Regions from separate parts of the Clostridium sp. AWRP genome, predicted to be linked through region 1. Evidence: riboswitches for the same ligand, from Rfam matches in the RefSeq annotation. Region 1 holds a riboswitch; each other region holds the start of a gene.

Region 1 (5,024 bases):
AAAAATTCAGTAAATTTCCCAAATTGTGATCTAGAGTACAAAGGTCACATAAGGCTTTTAGTGGGAAATATCAATGTTCCTAATATGGTTGGACAGGTAACAACTATATTAGCACAAAATGAAATAAATATTGCCAGTTTGCTAAATAGTCATAAGGGAAAAATTGCATACAATATAATAGATGTTGATGGTAATGTAACTTCTGAGGTACTGGAAAAAATTAAGGCAATCAATGGAGTTGTAATGGTAAGAATTATTAGATAGTTATGCTATAGTTTCTTAATAAAAGGATAGCACATGGTATTTATTTTATATATAATGCATCACCTTATACTATACAAAGGTGATGCATTATTAATTAATCACAAAATTGAGAAAAAGTTAAATTAAATTTTTCAACTTACATTAATGTAACTTCATATTATCAACCAATACCTGTGAATTTTCAGTAATTTGTGTTATTGCTGCAGATACTTCTTCTAATGAACCGGCTTGAGTTGTGGCTATTTGGCCCAATTCATTTATAGTATCTATTATTACTTTCATATTATTGTTCATTTCGACAAGTGCTGATGAGATCTTTTTAGAAGATTCACTGCTATTTGATGCCAATTTCCTCATTTCTCCTGCTACTACAGAGAACCCCTTTCCATATTCTCCAGCTCTTGAAGACTCTATTGCAGCATTAAGTCCAAGAAGATTAGATTGTTTTGAGATGCTTTCAATTAAATTAATAGCCTCATTGCTTTCAGTTATTAATTTTTTTGTTACTTCAGTATTTTCTATAATATAATTTAACTTTTCAGACAATTTAACAGCATCGTTAGTAATTTCTGATATACTTGAGCTTGTTTCTTGAAGAGAACTCTTTAATTCTGATGTGGATTTTTTAATTTTTATAGCGCTTTCTATGTCTGTTGATAAAATTAATACGCCAACAACTTGTCCGTTTTTATTAATTGCAGGAATTATGGTAACTTTAGCATCTATACCATGTTCATTCTTATTAAATATAGCTCTAAATGTTTCCTTTTTATTAAAAATGGTATCACTGGCACCAACATTTTCAATAAGATTCATGTCGGATTTGTCGCCGGCTTTTACAGTAGATTTTTTATTTTTACTGTCTAGAGCATATATACATTTTTCTTTATCCCAAATTGTGATAACTGTATTTCCTTCAAGTGCTTCACTTATGACTGGTGCAGTATTAATCAATGATTGAAAAATTTTCTCCATTTATAATTCCTTCTCTCATAATTTTGTGAAATATTTTATTAACAATATATCACAATTTAGAAGCATTTTCTACTTTTAATAAAGAGTATATATTTCCAGTTGCTATAGATCAAGTTATACTTTTGATTATGAAGAAAATATGAACTTGAAGAAATATATCAAAGATGACATGCAGTTGTCATGTTATGTTTGATATATTATATAGTAAAATAAAATCTAAGAAGGTGGTAAAATGGAATTAATAAAGGTTACGGAAGAAAATATAGAGGAAGAACATATTTGCTGTGCAATTTCAAGCAATAAAGATTGCCAGGTTGTTTCAAAAAAAGAATGGCTGAAGAAACGTTTTAAAGAAGGACTGGTATTTTTAAAAGGAAATGTCAGGGGAAAGTGTTTTATAGAATATGTGCCAGCAGAAAATGCATGGTGTCCTATTGAGGCAAAGGGTTATATGTTTATTGACTGTCTGTGGGTATCGGGGCGATTTAAAGGAAAGGGATATTCAAATGAACTTTTGAATGCCTGTATTTCTGATAGTAGGGAAAAGGGGAAATTAGGGCTAGTCATATTGTCTGCTAAAAAGAAAATTCCTTATATTTCAGATTCTAAGTATTTAAAATATAAGAAATTTGAATTGGCTGATACTTCAAAGCCTTTCTATGAATTATTTTATTTGCCATTTCATGAAAATGTACTTAAGCCCAGTTTTATGAAACATATAAAAGTACCTTCAATTAAAGAGCAAGGTTTTGTTTTATATTATTCAAATCAATGTCCGTTTACTGCAAAGTATGTGCCTATCATTGAAAAGGTTGCTTCTGAGAAAAAAATTGCATTTAAATCAATACGATTTGAATCAACTAAGGAAGCAAGAATGTCCCCAGCACCGTTTACTACATATAGCTTGTTTTATAATGGTAAGTTTGTTACAAATGAAATCCTATCTGATAAGGCATTTCAAAAAATGATACATAAGGTTATTGATTAAATATAAGAGTATCCTGTAAGATTATATACGATATCATTTTCCGTGTCTATTCTGCAGGATACATTTTTATTTTAAATATAGGATAGAGTAATTAACCTATGTATGTCATATGTTAACGGCTTTTTATTTTCTTTATTAATTCCTGGGCAACTTTTTGTCCTGAAATTAACATACCTCCAAAAATTGGTCCCATTCTTTGACCACCAAAAGTTGCATTGGCAGCCATACCAGATACATAAAGACCAGGGTAAACTTCACGGGTATTTTCAACCACCTGTTCTTCTCCTCGATTTGCCCACATTGGCTTTTCGCCTTCCAAAGTTCCGTTAGGAGTGTTTAAAACATTTCCCATTCTGGTTACTAATTTATTTACAACTGATGCATCATGTCCGGTAGCATCAAGAACATATTTTGATTCTATCATTATAGGATCAATAGGCATTCTTGTTTTTTCAACAGCGGCCCAATTAATAACTAGACCTGAAATACATTTATCCTTAACAATTACATCTTCTACTGTAATCAAATTTAATATTCTGGCTCCAGATTGTGCTGCATTGAAAGTAAGTCCAGAAACACATTCAATGGAATCAGCTGTATAGTAATTTTCTTCATATTTTTTGTATCCAATGTTAGATTCATCAAGGATGCTTTTAGCACTTTCTTGAATAACGATCTGATTCATCATCATACCGCCGCCCCACATGCCGCCGCCAATACTCAAGCTGCGCTCTAAAAGGGTTGTTTTAATTCCAGCTTTAGCAAGATAGCTTGCAGCTACTAAACCTGAAGGACCTCCTCCAACAATAATTACATCTGAATGTAAAACATCTTCTAGTTTATTTTTGTAAGTATCAATAATAGCCTTTGAAATTTTTGTGTCTTCTAAATACATTTTTCTTTGCTCCTTTACTATGTAAATTGATAAATTAAAAAGCACACCCGTAGAAACAGGTGTGCTAAATATTTTAAACCTTCCCTACGCGGACATTACTCCGATCAAGTTATAAGAGTCAGGTACTTACTAGTCCTTTCTCAGCCCAAAACATGAGCTCCCCATTAAAATATAGTTACTATTTTGTTTTTGTTACTTTTAGTATCATTAATGACATCTAATTATTACTAACAGCTTTTATAATACCACTTATATATAATTTTGTTAATATAATTTTTTAAAATTTTTTACTTCTAAAAATAAATGGACGATGTTTAATCTATTATCAGCTAATTAAATACTTTTTTAAATAACTATACATTATGAATATTTTGACTAATAAATTATAACATATTATAACATATTATTAAGTAAAATCCGCTGATTATAAAAAAAATATCAAAATATTACTATTATTTTAAATAAAATGTAATAATATATGTTATAATTTTCAGTTTATGGAATAATATCAAAATAAAGAAATAGCAAATAAGTATGAAAGTATTATTTTCTATACAAAATATTCATTTTGTTTAATATGAGGAGGGGCTCTAATGAACTTATTGAAAAATGTAAAAGTAAAAGTAAGATTACTTATTTCTTATTTAATTGTAGCTGCATTGATTTTAATTGTAGGAATAGTGGGAACAATATCTTTAAAGAAAGTTTCAAGTAATTCCCAAAACATGTACAATCAAAATATGCAGATTGTTTATAAGTTATCTGATATGAACAGGAATTTATCTGATATAAGGTCAGATACCTTAAAAATGGTTTATCAAAAGAGTGATATAAAAAGGCAAGATGCTGAAAAAGATATAAATGCCAAAAAAAGCAATAATGCCGAATATATTAAAACTTTTGATACATTTCAAATGGATGCTTCACAAAAGAATGCATGGGAAACATTTAAAAATCAATTGAAAAGTTATAATGCTGAAGTTAAAAATATTGATGATTTTTCATCAAAAAAGGATTATGAATCTGCAGAAAGTGAACTGCTAAATAAAGCGACACCTATGAGAGAAAATATGTCTAAAAGTTTAAATGATTTAATAAATTTAAATCTCAATTATGCAAAAAACGATAATCAAGACGATGTAAAATTATACAATATGTCAAGTGTAATAATGGCTATATTGATAATTTTTGGATTTGCTCTTGCAATATTGATAGGATTGCTTACATCAAATGACATAAACAAGGTACTTCATGACATACTTAATTTTGCACATAAACTAGAGAGATATGATTTATCATATAAATCTTCAATGGCCAGAAAAGACGAATTTGGAGAAACTGTAGTTGCCCTTACAAATGCTAGAGACAATATAAAAAATCTTATTCACAATATAATGGAAAATTCTCAGGATATGAGTGCAGCCAGCGAAGAATTATCTGCTACTGTTGAGGAACTTTATTCTAAAACTGAAAATATGCAAAATGCTGTGGACAATATTACATCTGGAGTACAAGAAACAAGTGCATCTACTGAAGAAATTACAGCATCTATCCAGGAGGTTAATTCTAGTATAAGTGAGCTTTCACAAAAATCTTTAGATGGAAGTAATAGTGCAAACCAGTCAAAAGAGCATGCTTTAACTGTACAGGAAAGTGGTAAAAGGGCAATCGAGCGAACAAGAAAAGTCTATAATGAAAAAAGAGAAAAAACATTGCAGGCAATTGAAGATGGTAAAGTAGTAGAAAACATAAAAATTATGGCTGATACGATATCGAGCATAGCGCAGCAGACCAATTTACTTGCATTAAATGCAGCAATAGAAGCAGCAAGAGCTGGAGAAAAAGGAAAAGGATTTGCTGTAGTTGCGGATGAAGTAAGAAATCTTGCTGAGCAGTCTTCAG
Region 2 (5,024 bases), 1.9 Mb from region 1:
AAAATAAATAATATATTTAAATCTAGAAAAGCAAATATGATTGGACATTATAATAAAAATTCAGTTATGATTCCCTTATACAGCAGGGACGGGGAATTAAATTTGCTATTTGAAGTAAGGTCTTTAAATTTAAAACATCAACCTGGGGATGTATGTTTTCCTGGAGGAAAAATGGAGAAAGGGGAAAGTCCAAAAGATACAGCTATTAGAGAGACTATGGAAGAGCTGAATTTAAATAGGGAGGATATAGAATTTATAGGAGAGATGGATTACATTGTCACTCCCTATAATTTTATAATGTATCCCTTTGTATGTAAGCTAAATAGGGAAGATATAAGTCCAAGTAAGGAGGAAGTAGATCATGTATTTACGGTTCCTTTAAATTTTTTTATGGATAAAGAACCTGTAGTACATGAAATTGAGATAGTTCCACACCCAGAAGATGATTTTCCCTATAATCTCTTAATAGGTGGAAAAAATTACAAATTTAGGAACGGAAAAATGCCAGTATATTTTTATTCATATGAAGATTATACTATATGGGGATTTACAGCACTAATAATAAAGAAATTTACAGATATAATTGGAAATGAGATATAACTTATTGACAGTATTCTTAATATATTTAACACTTAGAAGGAATTGTTAAGAGGTTGCAGCCATAGGATAGATGGACAGGTAATAAATTTATTACCTGTCCATCTACAAATAGCATTAATATTATTCTACATAAGTTGAAGAATACTTACTGAGAAGATCACGTTTTAAATCCCAGAGTTTTTCAGATAAATCTACATAGTAATGATGAGGATTTTCAAATCTCAGCACTTCAGGCCACAATCTGGACAATTCTTCTTTTGCTCTATCTCTTATGTCTAGCACATCAGGGCAGGTGTATACAAGTTTTCCCTTATCAAATATTTTTACTCTTAAATCTTTTATATAATAATCTCTTATTTTTTTCCTTTTCCACGTAAAAACTGGATCAAATATTTCTATGGGCTCATCCTTATTGATTTCTTCATCTTCTAAGGTTATTAAATCTGCAATTGCTTTATTTTCTTTTTTACTATAAATTCTATATACTTTTTTAAATCCAGGGTTAGTTATTTTCTCTTCATTTTCACTTATTTTAATTTTAGGTATTATTTTACCTTCCTTATCCTCTATGGCAGATAGCTTATATACTCCACCAAATACTGGTTCTGATCTTGCAGTTATAAGCCTTTCTCCTACACCAAAAGAATCAATGCAGGCACCTTCTCTAAGTACGTCAGTTATGATAAATTCATCTAATGAGTTTGAAATAACTATGTTAACATCTTCAAGATCAGCGCTATCAAGTATTTTTCTACATTCTTTTGTTAAGTAAGTTATATCTCCGCTATCAATTCTTACTCCCTTAGGTTTATGGCCATTTGGAATTAAGATTTCTTTGAAAACCTTTATAGCATTGGGTAGGCCGGATTTCAGTACATTGTATGTATCAATAAGTAGTACACAATTATCAGGGTATACTTCAGCCCAGGCCTTAAAAGATTCATATTCTGATGGAAAAAGTTGTATCCAACTGTGAGCCATTGTACCAACTGCAGGCATACCAAACATTTGTTCAGATATAGTACAAGCAGTGGAATTACATCCACCTATAACTGCAGCCCTGGCACCATATATAGCTGCATCAGGAGCTTGAGCACGCCTAGAACCAAATTCCATTACAGGTCTAGTGCCTGCTGATCTACAAATCCTACTTGCTTTTGTTGCAATTAGAGTCTGGTGATTTATAGTTAGAAGTATCATGGTTTCAACAAACTGAGCTTGAATAGCGGGGCCTCTTACAGTTATTAGCGGTTCATTTGGAAATATAGGGGTTCCCTCGGGTACTGCCCATACATCACAGCAAAATCTAAAATCTTTTAGGTAATTTAAAAAGTCTTCTGAAAATTGTTTCTTACCCCTTAGATACTCTATATCTTCATCTGTAAAACTTAAATTTGACAGGTATTCTATAACTTGTTGAACACCTGCCATTATGCAATAACCACCTTCATCTGGAATCTTTCTGAAAAACATATCAAAATAGGCTATTCTATTACCCATATTGGTTTTCAAATACCCGTTACCCATAGTAAATTCATAGAAATCTACTAGCATTGTGAGGTTTCTCTCGTTTCTCACATTAAAGTTCTTTGTGCTTTCCATAATGAAAATCTCCTCTTATCTATGTTTTTATTATGATAAAAAAATATACATATGTATACATTGTAATACTTAAATTATCATATTACAAGGTTGCACATTTACAGAATTCTGAACTTTATTGAAGAATGTAATTCATGATTTTATCTCTAAATTTTATCATACCTTCATCTTTTAAAATGTTTTTTTAGATTATAAGTTGTAGTAAAAGGGTCATCTGAAGCCATTACAAGAGACATTACAGCTGCACCATGAACTTTGGTTCTTAGTACTATATCTATATTAGTCTCAGTTATTCCACCTATTGCAATAACTGGAATTGAAACGTTATTTATGATTTCTTTTAAAAATGAAATACCCCTGCCTTTTAGTCCTTTTTTACAGTTTGTTTCAAAAATATGTCCCGCAAGGAGATAATCTGCGCCTTTTTTTTGTGCGTTTATAGCTTCCAAAGTATTGTGCACAGATACACCTACAGTGCATTTCAATTTTAAATTGCTATTCATATAATCTTTATAACTTGTGTGAAATCCTTTGGAGTCTATTTTTAAAGCTGTTTCTATATTGTTGTTTATTATTAAGGGTATATTGTTAGAATCTGTAATTCTCTTTATTTTCTCAGCAATTGGAACCAATTGACTGTAAGTAAGATCTTTTTCACGTAAAATTATGGCGTCTGCGCCACCTAATATGGAACCCTTTAAGATATCAATCATGTTCTTATTTTTTACAAGCTTTCTGTTTGTTACTATATATAATTTTTTGTTCATAGTATCATGGACTCCCAATCTTTTCTTTTATTTCTAAAAATAAAAAAGAGTGTTTATATTGTAAACACTCCTTGAAATATATCTTTATTAATTTGCATCCCTACGGTAGTGTTAACTACATCAAGTTCAAAGGGTCAGGTTTTACCTTCTCAACCAAACTGGTTCCCCCACAACAATTTATTGATTTATAGGTATATAATACTACTTAGTCTTATATATGTAAATGATTTAGAATATTGTTTGTAATAAAATGGCATAAACTATAGAAAATTATTCTAATATTTTGTATAATTAGAATATGAATTTGTGATTATTTGTATGCTTAGGTAACTTTATGGTTGATTTACAAAATTAATGGGAGTATTACGTATGGTAGATATCATATAAAAAGTATTAAATTAGATAAACTTTATGAGGGGAGTTTTAAAGAATTATGGGTAAAAAAAATATATTAATAATTGATGATTCTTTAAGTGTGAGACAATTTATAAGGAAAATTCTAGAGGAAGCAAATTATAAAGTATATGAAGCAGGAGATGGTGAAGAAGGAATTAAAGTATTTAAAGAAAGTGGTAATATTGATCTAGTAATCACGGATATATATATGCCTAAAAAAAGTGGAATAGAAGTTCTTATAGAATTAAAAAGGGAGTATAAAGATTTAAAAATAATTATTCTTTCCGATGGAGGGGAAAAAGATTTTTCAGATGAAAATGGAATATGTGAAGATCTTGGAGCTACTTACTTTTTTAAAAAGGATTGGGTAAAGGATGAACTTATAGAATTAGTAAATAGGATATTTATCAAGTGATTCTTATGAAACAATTTTTTTAGTTAATAGTTAAGAGTTAAGAGTGAAGAATTAATAGTTAATGTGGATTTTTTTCCGTTACACTACAAAAAATCTTTAGTTAATTTTTGAAAGCTCGTTTTGCTAAAGCAAAACATAGCCGAGTTGATTTATATAAAATTTAAAGATTTTTTGCGATAGCTAAAAATCATCCTTCACTATTAATTCTTCATTATTAATTCTTAATTTGTGAGAGTTGAGTAATTAATTTAAGATTAAGCTGCTATATAAAATATAGTAGCTTAATTTTGTCTCTTAGCTAATTTTAAATTTATTTATTTCAGCTGCTAATTGTTCTGCTAATATTTGAAGATTACTTGAATGCTTTGTAAGTTCTTCCATAGTGGCTGATATTTCTTCTGTGGAAGCTGTAGTTTCTTGTGAAGCTGCAGCTGTTTCCTGTGATATAGATGAAATATTATCAATTTCAGATATTGTAGCTTGCTTTTTCTCATTTATATCGGAAATAGATGTTTTTACCTCATCAACTTTAGCAATCATTGATTCAATTGATTTTAGAATTACTTTAAATATTTTATGAGTTTGATCTACGGCTAAATATTGCTCATCTACGGCATTTTCAGCGGATTTAATAGCATTTACTGCTGTCTCTGATTTATTTTGTATACTTTCTATAATTTTCTTTATCTCATTGGTTGAATTTTGAGATTCTTCAGCCAGTATTCTTATTTCTTCTGCTACTACGGCAAATCCTTTGCCAGCTTCGCCTGCCCGTGCAGATTCTATACTTGCATTTAATGCTAAAAGATTAGTTTGTTCTGTTATTTCAGATATTGTTTCAGATATACTATTTATCTGTTTAGCACTTTCGTTCATGTCACGAACTATATCATTGACAGAGGTAGTAACTGTTTTAGCTTTATTCGATTTTTCAGTTAAAGTATCTACTACAGAGAGTCCTTTTGTACCTAATCTTTTAGTGGCATTTGAAATTTTATCCATTTCATTAGAATTAATACTAACTTCCTCCAATCTATTTGATAGATCTTCCATTTCAGAAGCACCATTTTGGGCACCTTTAGCTTGTTCAGTTGCACCTAAGGAAACTTCTTCAACAGCTTTTGCTACTTCGCCTACGGAAGCTGTTACTTCTTCAGACATACTTGCAAGACTTGTTGACGTTTGTAGCACTGTTTCAGATGATTTTAAAACATTATTCATTAGCTTGGATATATTTTTCATCA
Region 3 (5,024 bases), 410 kb from region 1:
CATGCCAATTTTCTTCAAATGTAGCTCCTAGCTTATTAACTTTTACTTTAAATATATCTACAAAAAAATTTCTATTGGGCATATCTTTATAATAATAATTAATTTTAGACTTATTCATAATTGCAGCATCTCCTTATATCAATATAATGCTAATATCAATCAATATATTCAATGAAATTCAATACTTATATTGTTATTATATATCTAGATGTTTCACTAGTAAATATCAATAAAATACTACTATTTTAAAAAGAAAGGGGTTATCTAACTAACATGGAATATAAAAATAAATACGGAATTTTACTTGTTGTTATATCTATGACTTTTATGTCTTGTCTTGTTTCTAATATTGTTAATGTAGCTCTGCCTGTAATGTCAAAAAAACTTTCAGTACCTATGGTATCTATAGAATGGGTTGTAGCAAGTTATATCATCTCGATTTGCTCAACTATTTTAATATTTGGAAGGCTAGGTGATATAATAGGCAAAATGAAGGTATTTAAATTTGGAATGGTTGTCTTTACTATCGCTTCTTTCACATGCGGCATTTCAACTTCATTTACAGAGCTTATTATATTTAGAATCATACAAGGCATTGGTGCTTCAGCTTACATGGCCAACAATCAAGGTATTATAACTCAGGTTTTTCCAAGAAATGAAAGGGGAAAAGCCCTTGGAATTTTGGCATCCTCTGTTGCCCTAGGAACCTTAATAGGGTCACCTGCTGGTGGATTTATTACCTACTATCTAAGTTGGAATTATATATTTTTCGTCAATGTACCTATTGGAGTAATTGCATTTATCGCTGCTTTAAAAGTATTGCCCCATAGTAAAAACCAAAATAAGGAGATAAATAGTAAACTTGATGTAAAAGGATCAACCTTTATTTTCCTATCAATGGTACTTTTATTTGGCTCCCTGATTCAAGGGCAGAAGGTCGGATATAATAATCCTATTATAATTACAATATTTATTGTATCTATTCTATTTATAGCAGTATTTATTGTATTAGAAAATAAAATAGAAAAACCTCTCATACAAATGAAAATTTTTAAGAACAATGTATTTTCTTTAAGCTTGTTTTGTGCATTTATATCATTTGTTTGTCTAAATGCTTCAATAATTATAATACCTTTTTATCTTCAAGATGCAATGAAACTAAACTCTAGTATAACAGGTCTTATAATGATAGTACAGCCACTAGTCATGGCTGTGATTTCTCCGCTTTCAGGAAACTTGTCAGACAAAATAGGCTCCAAGCTTTTAAGTTTTTTAGGACTCTTGCTTATGAGTATAAGTTTTATATTCCTATCATTTTTAAATCAATATTCTTCTATAACAAAGATTATACTTTATATTGTTGTATTAGCTTTAGGACAATCACTGTTTCAACCTTCAAATAATTCACTTATAATGTCAACAGTTCCTAAAAATGAACTAGGAATAGCCGGAAGTGTCAATTCTCTTGTGAGAAACTTAGGACAAATTATAGGAATTATACTTTCCACAAGCCTCTTATATAGTTTTATGAGCATTAAGATAGGTTATCGTGTAACAGATTATGTTACAGGAAGAGATGATATTTTTGTATATGGAATGAAATATGTATATATTGTTCTAACTATTGTATGTGCCTTCGGGGCACTACTCACTGCTTTTAGAATGCACAATAAGAAAATCACACAAATAGATCAGTCAGCTGCAGATGTACACGGTAAAAATTTTTAAAAATTGATTTCTGTATAATATTTTATTTCAAAGCATTTTAAACAATATTTACAGCAGTAAAAGCAATAAAAAATGTAAAATTCTAAACTATAACGTGATGTGAACTTAAAATTTTATAAAGGAAGTGAAATAAATTTGCATACATGGAAAACATATGGTATGATTTTCATAAAAAGGGAGCATGCTTAAGCATGCTGAGAGGAAGTATATGCTTCGACCTATAACTTGATTCGGATAATACCGACGTAAGGAAATATTTAATTTATGCTGTTTTTGTATGTTTTATGAGTGTAGATGGAATGTGCCTTACAAGGTATGTTCCATTTTTATATTTAAAAAGCAGTGGGGGAGCGCCCGAGGCTTTATAATAAAAATACAACTAAATAGCGAGGGAACTTGTGTTTCAAGGTGAGAGGAAGCTTTTGAGCTTCGACCGACCAATATGATTTGTCATATAGGGAATTGCTATTTGGTTACTCTAAAATTATGCCTGCGATAATGATGTTTATTTCCTATGTGATAAATTTAGAAAATAAATATTATTATGGAGGTACTTTATTATGGAAAGAAACTCAAAACTATTAAAAAAACTTATGCTGGCAATGATGGTGGCAATGGGAGTTGTCATTTCGCCAATTCTTCGTATAGAAGGAATGTGTCCTATGTCTTCTGTTATAAATATTACATGTGCAGTTTTTTTTGGACCTTGGTATGCGCTGCTTTGTGCTGTTTGTATTGGAATTATAAGAATGTTTCTTATGGGAATTCCACCTTTAGCTTTGACAGGTGCTGTTTTTGGAGCTTTTTTAGCAGGATTTTTATATAGGATATCTAAGAATACTTTAATTTTTGCAGTTTTAGGTGAAGTTATCGGAACAGGTATTATAGGTGCTGTTGTCTCATCGCCTATTATGACATATTTCTGGGGCAAAAAAGGACTTTCACTTATGTTTTATATTCCTTTATTCTTTACTGCTACAATTATTGGTGGAACAATTGCCTTTATTTTTTTAGGAGCATTAAGCAAAAATGGAATGCTTATAAAGATTCAGAAAAACTTGGGGGTAAAAGTTTATGAAAAATCAACAGATAGGGATAAACAACCTATTGCAAATAAAACGCAATGTTAAAATAAAAAAACCTCTTATTCATTATATTACAAATCCAATTTCAATAAATGATTGTGCAAATGCAATGCTTGCTATTGGGGCAAAACCTATTATGGCCGAGCATCCTCTAGAAGTTTCTGAAATTACATCTGCTTCTAACGCACTTGGTGTTAACCTTGGAAATATAACTGATGTTAGGATGAAATCCATGTTGATTTCAGGTAAAACAGCTTTTAAAGAGAGGATTCCCCAAGTAATTGATCTTGTTGGTGTTGGCTGCAGTAAATTGAGGTTTAATTATGCAAAAAAGTTTATTTCTCAGTGCCATCCAGATGTCATCAAAGGTAACTTATCTGAAATAAGAGCAATTTGTGGTATAGAAAGCAATGCAAAAGGAATAGATGCAGGAGAATGTGATAGGATAACAGATGATAACTTTGATGAAAATATAGAAATTGTGAAAAAACTATCCCTTAGAACAAATTCTGTTATTGCAGCTACTGGTGCAGTAGATGTAATAACTAACGGCAGCCAAACATATTTAATAAAAAACGGCTGTGAAATGCTTTCAATGGTAACAGGTACAGGATGTATGGTTACTGCACTCATAGCAAGTTATATTTCTTCCTTAGATATATTTGGTGGTACTATTTTAGCTGTATCACTTATGGGAATATGCGGGGAACTTTCTCAGCATACTACTGGTATAGGAAGCTTTAGGACTGATCTTATAGATAATTTATTTACAATTTCTGATAATACTATAACAAATAAAATAAAGTGTGAATTAAAATAATATAAACAGATTTCTAAGCATCAGATGGAGTTTTAACTCCACCTGATGCTTAGAAATCGTTATCCAGGGACGTAGCTGCTCTTTACTCCCACTTGGAGAAGAAGTGGGGGTATTAGAGCAGGTAGTCATCGGATAAAAAGCTTAAAAATTTGAGAACGTACCTAAATCAAGTACGTTCCCTCTATTCTATCGGCATATAGTTATAAACAGCTGACTCCACGGTACCTTTATAATCACTGCTGTATAACGTCAACACAGGAAACTTAACAATTTTATACGCCTGGGAAATGAATGTAATTAATGGTATTTCATTTTTCATAAAGCTCTTTAAATTTTTACTTCCTGAAGTAATATACCAGGCATGCTTATGAGAAGGTATAGTAAATACTTGCATATCTTTTGGTATTTGTCCTGCTTTTGAAACTTGTACCCCTACTATAAATGAAAAGCTGAATTTGTGAATTAAAGTTTTAGGCTTTTCATATTGAGGAAGACTGTCAATTCCATCTATTGTATAAATATCACAAGGATTTATCACATTACTAATTTCATCAATTCTTCTTCTAAAATTTTCAACTAGCTTAAATTCTTTTCCAAAGGGAATAAATTTTTTATATTCACAGCCAACAAAAGTCATCTCAGGTAAAGTAGTTGTACCCATATTATTTTCAATTTCATCAGCACTAACCTTGGAACACTCTGTATACACTTTTTTCATCTTACAATTAACTGATGAAAGATTTTCTTGAAATTTTTTGTACTTTGAACTGAGCACCTTTAAATCTTCATCTATTAATTTAAGTAAATCGTTCATATATTTTATATTATCCTTAGAACTTGCATAACTTATAAACTGCTCTAATAATTTCAAATCAGTTTCAGTTAGTTCAGCATCATACAAATTATCTACATAATTTTGAATGTCTTCTTCATTCATTGAATAAAAATCTTTATCTCTGTTTTTAATTATTTCTTCAAGCAAATTCCAATCAATTTCATCTGATTCCATGCTTTCTAATATTTCTTTATTAACTTTTAACTCATGACTGTCGTCAAGTACTTTAACAAGATGAATCCATGCATTTTCCTTTTCTCTTCTGTCAATTGGCTCATCAAGGTAATTTGAATACTTCAAACAAATGTATCTACCAAAAAATCCAGGAAAGATGCGTATCAGCTCTTTTTTCATATACCCTTCTTTTTCCCTTTCACTCATGTCAAGGCTTCTTTTTAACAGCATCATGTCATCAGTAACTTTTCCTATATCGGAATTTAGAAAATTAATATCATTTATGCACAGCTGGAAAATGTCTTTGGATCTTTCCATATTTAAAATTTGTGCCTTTATCTTATTTAAATGTTCTGTAAATATCTCTTCCATTTCTTTAGGA
Region 4 (5,024 bases), 1.5 Mb from region 1:
TCATATCTGTAAGCATGTACACACTCTGAAGTCTATTACTGTACATTTCCTGAGAATTTGTATCCGCAATTCTCAATGAATTTATACCTATAATTCCAACAATAAAAATTAATATAGATGTAATAAGAAAACATAAAATTAATTTTACCCTTACTGGCATATTTTTAAAAAAAGCCATACATTATCTCTCCTTCCATTTCCTTATATACTATATATTATAACAAAACCTAATAAAATCCAAATTACTAACATAACATTTATAACTATCATATACTATTTTATAAGAATCATTATATTAAGAAGGAATTATATGAGTATATTAAATCCTAAAAAACTTTCAGTAGAATTTAGAAAAGGAGTTACTACTACGGATCCTATTGTACCCAGACACTACACCCTTACCCATTCTGATATAACTGCAGAGCTTTTTTTGACTATTGGGATAAGCTATGCCTATGATAAAATTAATCATACGAGAGATGAAGTCCTTGGTAAATGGATTAAAAAAAGTAAGAGCTACTCTTTTTATATACATCTATATGTAGGTGGGGCATTTAGCCAAAAGGTTATAACTATGCGAAATTATATATTTAGACGTGAATTACCTCTTGCCTTAGAAGCTATTAAATATGGGGATAAAGAATTTTTTGGTGCTCATCCTGAATTAGATAATTCTCCAATAATAGTTTACTTTATGTCAACTATTCCCAAGTTTAATAAAATAGAAAACTGGGGAACTTTTTCAAATTATAATATTAGTAAACCTTCCAGCATGTAGACACCTCCTATTTTAGAAGATAGAGTTTCCCCATTTTTTCAGAAATGACTAAATACTACTTGTGGATAAGTTAAAAATAAACTTGAAAATTGTCCACATATTTATAAATTGTCTTGAGATTGCTGCACTTACAAGTAAGTACAGTATACCGGTATCTGTGTACTCAAAAATGTATTCTAATATTGAGAAGAATTTTATAAGCGAGAATGAAGAAGCTTTAAAAGGACTAAATTTTATTAGGGAAAGTTTTGACAATAAGGGCATTAAAGCACTTGATAGAGGTTATGATAACAAAACGTTTTATAAACATTTTGCAGTTTGATTTTGAAAATATAAGAGTACGAAGCTTAAATTCCATAAGAACTATGAATTTATTTCTAACTTTAATTATAGGATTTATTGCAATGATGTCAGAAAGGAAAGCACAGAGTGCATTAATTAAATGTATCGAAAATATTTCTAATCGTATTTATGGTATACCCGACTTTGATTATTATGCATTAGCTGGCGGTATTTATACAATATTGGAAAAAACACTTACTGGAATTAAAAGTTTTCTCCAACCTGTTTTTAAAATTAAAGCATCTCAACAACTAATTATGCCTCAAGTATTGAAATTAATGGGACAGCTTTGACGTGAATTTTAATTTTGGGGAAACTCTAATTTTAGAAGATATTGCTTTAAAGATAAATTGATGCTATAGATATCCAAGTTGAAAGCTAAATTATTTATAGTAACTTTTGGCATTAACAAGGGACTTCATAACAGAGTGCTCTTTATCTGAATTACAATCGAGAAAAAGTTTTTCGATAAACTTTTTGAATTTACTAATAGACTCTCGAATTTTGCACTGAAAGCATATATCCTTAAGCCATTTTCACACATTTTCTTGTGAATTTAGCATAGGGGAATATGTTGGAAGATTAATCAAAAATAGTTTTTCTTTATGAAGTTCTGCAAATTCTTCGATATTCTTTGCTTTGTGAATTCTGTAATTGTCCCATATTAAAAATATCCTTTTACCTTTGCTTTGCCCAACAAGTTATTTTAAAAACTCAAGCATTTCTATAGAAGTAATTGAGTGTTGTGCTGGATATATATTGATTAGAGTATTATAATTCTTAGATATCTCTGTAGCACCAATGATATTGAAACCTGCTCGTATGTTATTACTTTCAATTATAGGGGATTGCCCTATAGGACTCCAACTCCTGCGGTTAACAGACTCTAGTCTTATTCTTGTTTCATCTTCAACATATAGGACGGAGTCATCTGTGTTCTCAATGATAGGCAGTAAATCAGCTATTTTTTTTAAAGATAGCTTGCAGCTCAGCATCTCCTTTGGTTAGTTTATATTGACCTCTTTTAAAGGAAAAGCCAAGACTTATTAGTAGTTGTCTTATCCACTTTTGTGAATAGGAGTTACCATATTTATCTTCAATATATTGGGATAATAAAGCTGTTGTCCAGCTGGACCGCGTATAACCAAAAGCTTCAGGTGACTTGCTTAGAACTACGTTCTTTAAATCCTTAAGCATTTCATCAGTAAAACTGCTTTTAGAACCGCCGCGATTATCTATAATTGAATCTATTCCATATTCGTTCCACTTGTGTATATAGGCAGTTATAGCTGCACGTGTTCTGCAAAGGGTGTTCATTATATCATTGGTATGAATTCCGTTATATCTCATTATTACAGTGCTTAAAAGCGCTCTGGTATACTTGCTCGTTGATGAGTTAATTATTTCATTTAATTCATTTATTGTATATCCATGTAGAGTTTCAACTTCTACTAAATGCATTTCCATATTATTTACTCCAATACTATATTTATTTATCAACTTGGATATCTATATACTTAGGTAAAATTTGCAGGGGAACTAATATAGTTGAGAAGGATAAAACCTAACCCTTAGAACCTGTCAGTTAATACTGTTGTAAGGAACCAAGCACAAACATGATAAAAAGTCTATTCTTATAGGAAAGGTAAAAAGAATAGGCGGTATGAGAATGAGCATAGTAGATACAAACGGGAATTTGCAGAACACAGATGGAACAACTGCAAATCTTAAAGAAAGATTATATATTCAAAAAGCCTTGTCTGGTAAAAGTAATGTATCAGATCCATTGATAAGCAAAAATAAAAGCGATGTAGTAGTTATGTATGCAGTTCCTATTAAAAACAATAATGAAATTGTAGGAGTATTACTTGAAACAAGGGATGGTAATCGTTTAAGCGACATAACTAATGAGGCTAAGTTTGGAAAAACAGGTTATGCATTTATGATAATAAAAGATGGAGCACTCATTGCTAATCCTGATAAAAATAAAGTCATAAAGATGGATAATCCCATTGAAGATGCAAAAAAAGATGCTAAACTGCAAGCTTTAGCAAATATTCATAAGAAAATGGGAACAGGAGAATCAGGAATGGATCAGTATGTTTATAATGGAGAAGATAAATATGTAGGATATGCTCCAGTCAAAGGAACTGAATGGTCTGTTGGAGTTTGCGTGTCAAAAGGCGAAATATTGTCAGAATTAAATACTCTAAGAATTCCCATTATAGGATTTTCCATACTATTTATGTTGCTTGGAGCTGCCATAGTTTATATTATTGCTAATAGCATCTCTAAAGGAATAAAATCTGCTTCGAAACATTTGAATTCATTAGCAGAAGGAGATTTATGCTAGGAAGTTTCACCTAAATATTTGCAAATGAAAGATGAAGTCGGAGCCATGACAAATTCCATGAAAGTGATGCAGGAATCATTAAAAGGAATGATTAACCGAATAAAAGAAAATTCTTTAAATATTAATATGCAGTCAGAAAACTTATCTTCCACTGCAGAAGAAATATCTAGTTCATCACAAAATGTTTCAGAAGCTATAAACGAAATTGCAAAAGGAACAAGTTCCCAATCTGAAGACTTAATAAATATAACAGATATTCTTAATAGCTTTAGTGATAAGTTATCTAAAATGGTTAATGAAATACAGGTTGTAGATTCGAAGTCTAGGGGAATTAGTTTAATGGCAAAAGAAAGTGGTACAGAAATGAATAAACTAAATCAATCTGTATCAAATGTTAGTAATTCATTTAAGATTTTTAATGGTAAAATTGTTGGACTTGGAAATAATATAAATGAAATAAATAAAATTATCAACATAATAAATGACATTGCAGAGCAAACAAATTTACTAGCATTAAATGCTGCTATTGAAGCAGCTAGGGCAGGAGAATCGGGTAAATGATTTGCAGTTGTTGCAGATGAAATAAGACAACTTGCTGAACAATCTCAATTATCATCAAAAAATATTAGTAAATTAATTAGTAAGATATCTAAAAATACTGATACTATAGTTCAAGACTCTGTGAATATGGATAGTGAATTAGTAAATCAAGTTAAAACTATAGATAGTTCGATAATATCATTTAAAAACATTATAGAAGCAGTAAATGACGTAATTCCTAAAATTGAAACAGTTATGAATTCTTCTGAAGACATAAATAAAGATAAAAATACTATTTTAAATAGGGTAGAAAATGTATCCTCAGTTTCACTTGAAGTTTCAGCAACTTCAAAAGAGATTTCAGTATCATCAGAAGAAATAGCAGCATCATCACAAACACTTAGTAATATGACTAAAGAAATGCTTGATGAAGTAAATAAATTTAAAATATAATATTTTAAATGTGCGTCCAGATGGGTACATACTTATCGGTGGAAATCCGATCTGGATACCAAGACTGATAATCATGTACCTGACCTGCTGCTTCTTTCTTTAAAAGTTATAAAAACTTCATCAAGTAATATTCACATTTTTAGTGTAATGGTTATTCTTGTTTTTAAAGAATTTTTGTCTGTCCAGCTTCGTTACCTATTGATAAATTAATTTCATCATATGTTATAACTTTATTTTTGATTTCTCCGAATTTTCTAACAACTGGAGTAGGATTCTGATTAAAATTCATACTAAGGCTTTGATTAGAGTAGTGTCCAGCTGGATCAATATAATATTTAAAGTCAATTGTTTTTTCTACATCTATATCCGCATATGCAATTCCTTCTGTTTCTGCTTCAATCATTTCACTAATTGGTTCTCCATCTGGTCCATAAATACAAGTATGTCCACTTTTAAACGTGTCAAAGTAATTTCTCTTCTCTTTCGTTTCACAAATCATATTTTTCATTTCTTCTGAGTAAATTGACGAAGTCATTAATACAAAAGTTTGAGTAGAAA

Evidence for each region. Region 1 has a riboswitch for thiamine pyrophosphate ahead of DMR38_RS15450 (sulfide-dependent adenosine diphosphate thiazole synthase). Riboswitches for the same ligand answer to the same signal wherever they lie in the genome.
Region 2: it holds a riboswitch for thiamine pyrophosphate, as region 1 does, so the genes downstream of both, DMR38_RS06800 (thiamine phosphate synthase) here and DMR38_RS15450 (sulfide-dependent adenosine diphosphate thiazole synthase) in region 1, are expected to answer to the same signal.
Region 3: it holds a riboswitch for thiamine pyrophosphate, as region 1 does, so the genes downstream of both, thiW (energy coupling factor transporter S component ThiW) here and DMR38_RS15450 (sulfide-dependent adenosine diphosphate thiazole synthase) in region 1, are expected to answer to the same signal.
Region 4: it holds a riboswitch for thiamine pyrophosphate, as region 1 does, so the genes downstream of both, DMR38_RS22180 (cache domain-containing protein) here and DMR38_RS15450 (sulfide-dependent adenosine diphosphate thiazole synthase) in region 1, are expected to answer to the same signal.

What each region holds. Positions count from the first base shown of each region.
Region 1 is NZ_CP029758.2:3,359,806-3,364,829, reverse strand. Features, by position in the region: gene DMR38_RS15465 (phosphoglycerate dehydrogenase) at 1-264, shown strand, start outside; gene DMR38_RS15460 (methyl-accepting chemotaxis protein) at 406-1,239, opposite strand; gene DMR38_RS15455 (GNAT family N-acetyltransferase) at 1,472-2,227, shown strand; gene DMR38_RS15450 (sulfide-dependent adenosine diphosphate thiazole synthase) at 2,340-3,122, opposite strand; TPP riboswitch at 3,187-3,296, opposite strand; gene DMR38_RS15445 (methyl-accepting chemotaxis protein) at 3,716-5,024, shown strand, end outside.
Region 2 is NZ_CP029758.2:1,455,292-1,460,315, forward strand. Features, by position in the region: gene DMR38_RS06790 (CoA pyrophosphatase) at 1-600, shown strand, start outside; gene DMR38_RS06795 (nicotinate phosphoribosyltransferase) at 721-2,202, opposite strand; gene DMR38_RS06800 (thiamine phosphate synthase) at 2,367-2,969, opposite strand; TPP riboswitch at 3,049-3,148, opposite strand; gene DMR38_RS06805 (response regulator) at 3,403-3,780, shown strand; gene DMR38_RS06810 (methyl-accepting chemotaxis protein) at 4,075-5,024, opposite strand, start outside.
Region 3 is NZ_CP029758.2:3,767,785-3,772,808, forward strand. Features, by position in the region: gene DMR38_RS17510 (AraC family transcriptional regulator) at 1-118, opposite strand, end outside; gene DMR38_RS17515 (MFS transporter) at 274-1,728, shown strand; TPP riboswitch at 1,892-1,997, shown strand; gene thiW (energy coupling factor transporter S component ThiW) at 2,289-2,858, shown strand; gene thiM (hydroxyethylthiazole kinase) at 2,836-3,633, shown strand; gene DMR38_RS17535 (MerR family transcriptional regulator) at 3,815-5,024, opposite strand, start outside.
Region 4 is NZ_CP029758.2:329,725-334,748, reverse strand. Features, by position in the region: gene DMR38_RS01590 (methyl-accepting chemotaxis protein) at 1-178, opposite strand, end outside; gene DMR38_RS01585 (staygreen family protein) at 311-778, shown strand; gene DMR38_RS21660 (hypothetical protein) at 840-1,100, shown strand; gene DMR38_RS01580 (hypothetical protein) at 1,090-1,413, shown strand; gene DMR38_RS22190 (hypothetical protein) at 1,657-1,749, opposite strand; gene DMR38_RS22185 (winged helix-turn-helix domain-containing protein) at 2,078-2,587, opposite strand; TPP riboswitch at 2,643-2,741, shown strand; gene DMR38_RS22180 (cache domain-containing protein) at 2,790-3,473, shown strand; partial or broken gene DMR38_RS22175 (methyl-accepting chemotaxis protein) at 3,498-4,466, shown strand; gene DMR38_RS01555 (carbon-nitrogen hydrolase family protein) at 4,630-5,024, opposite strand, start outside.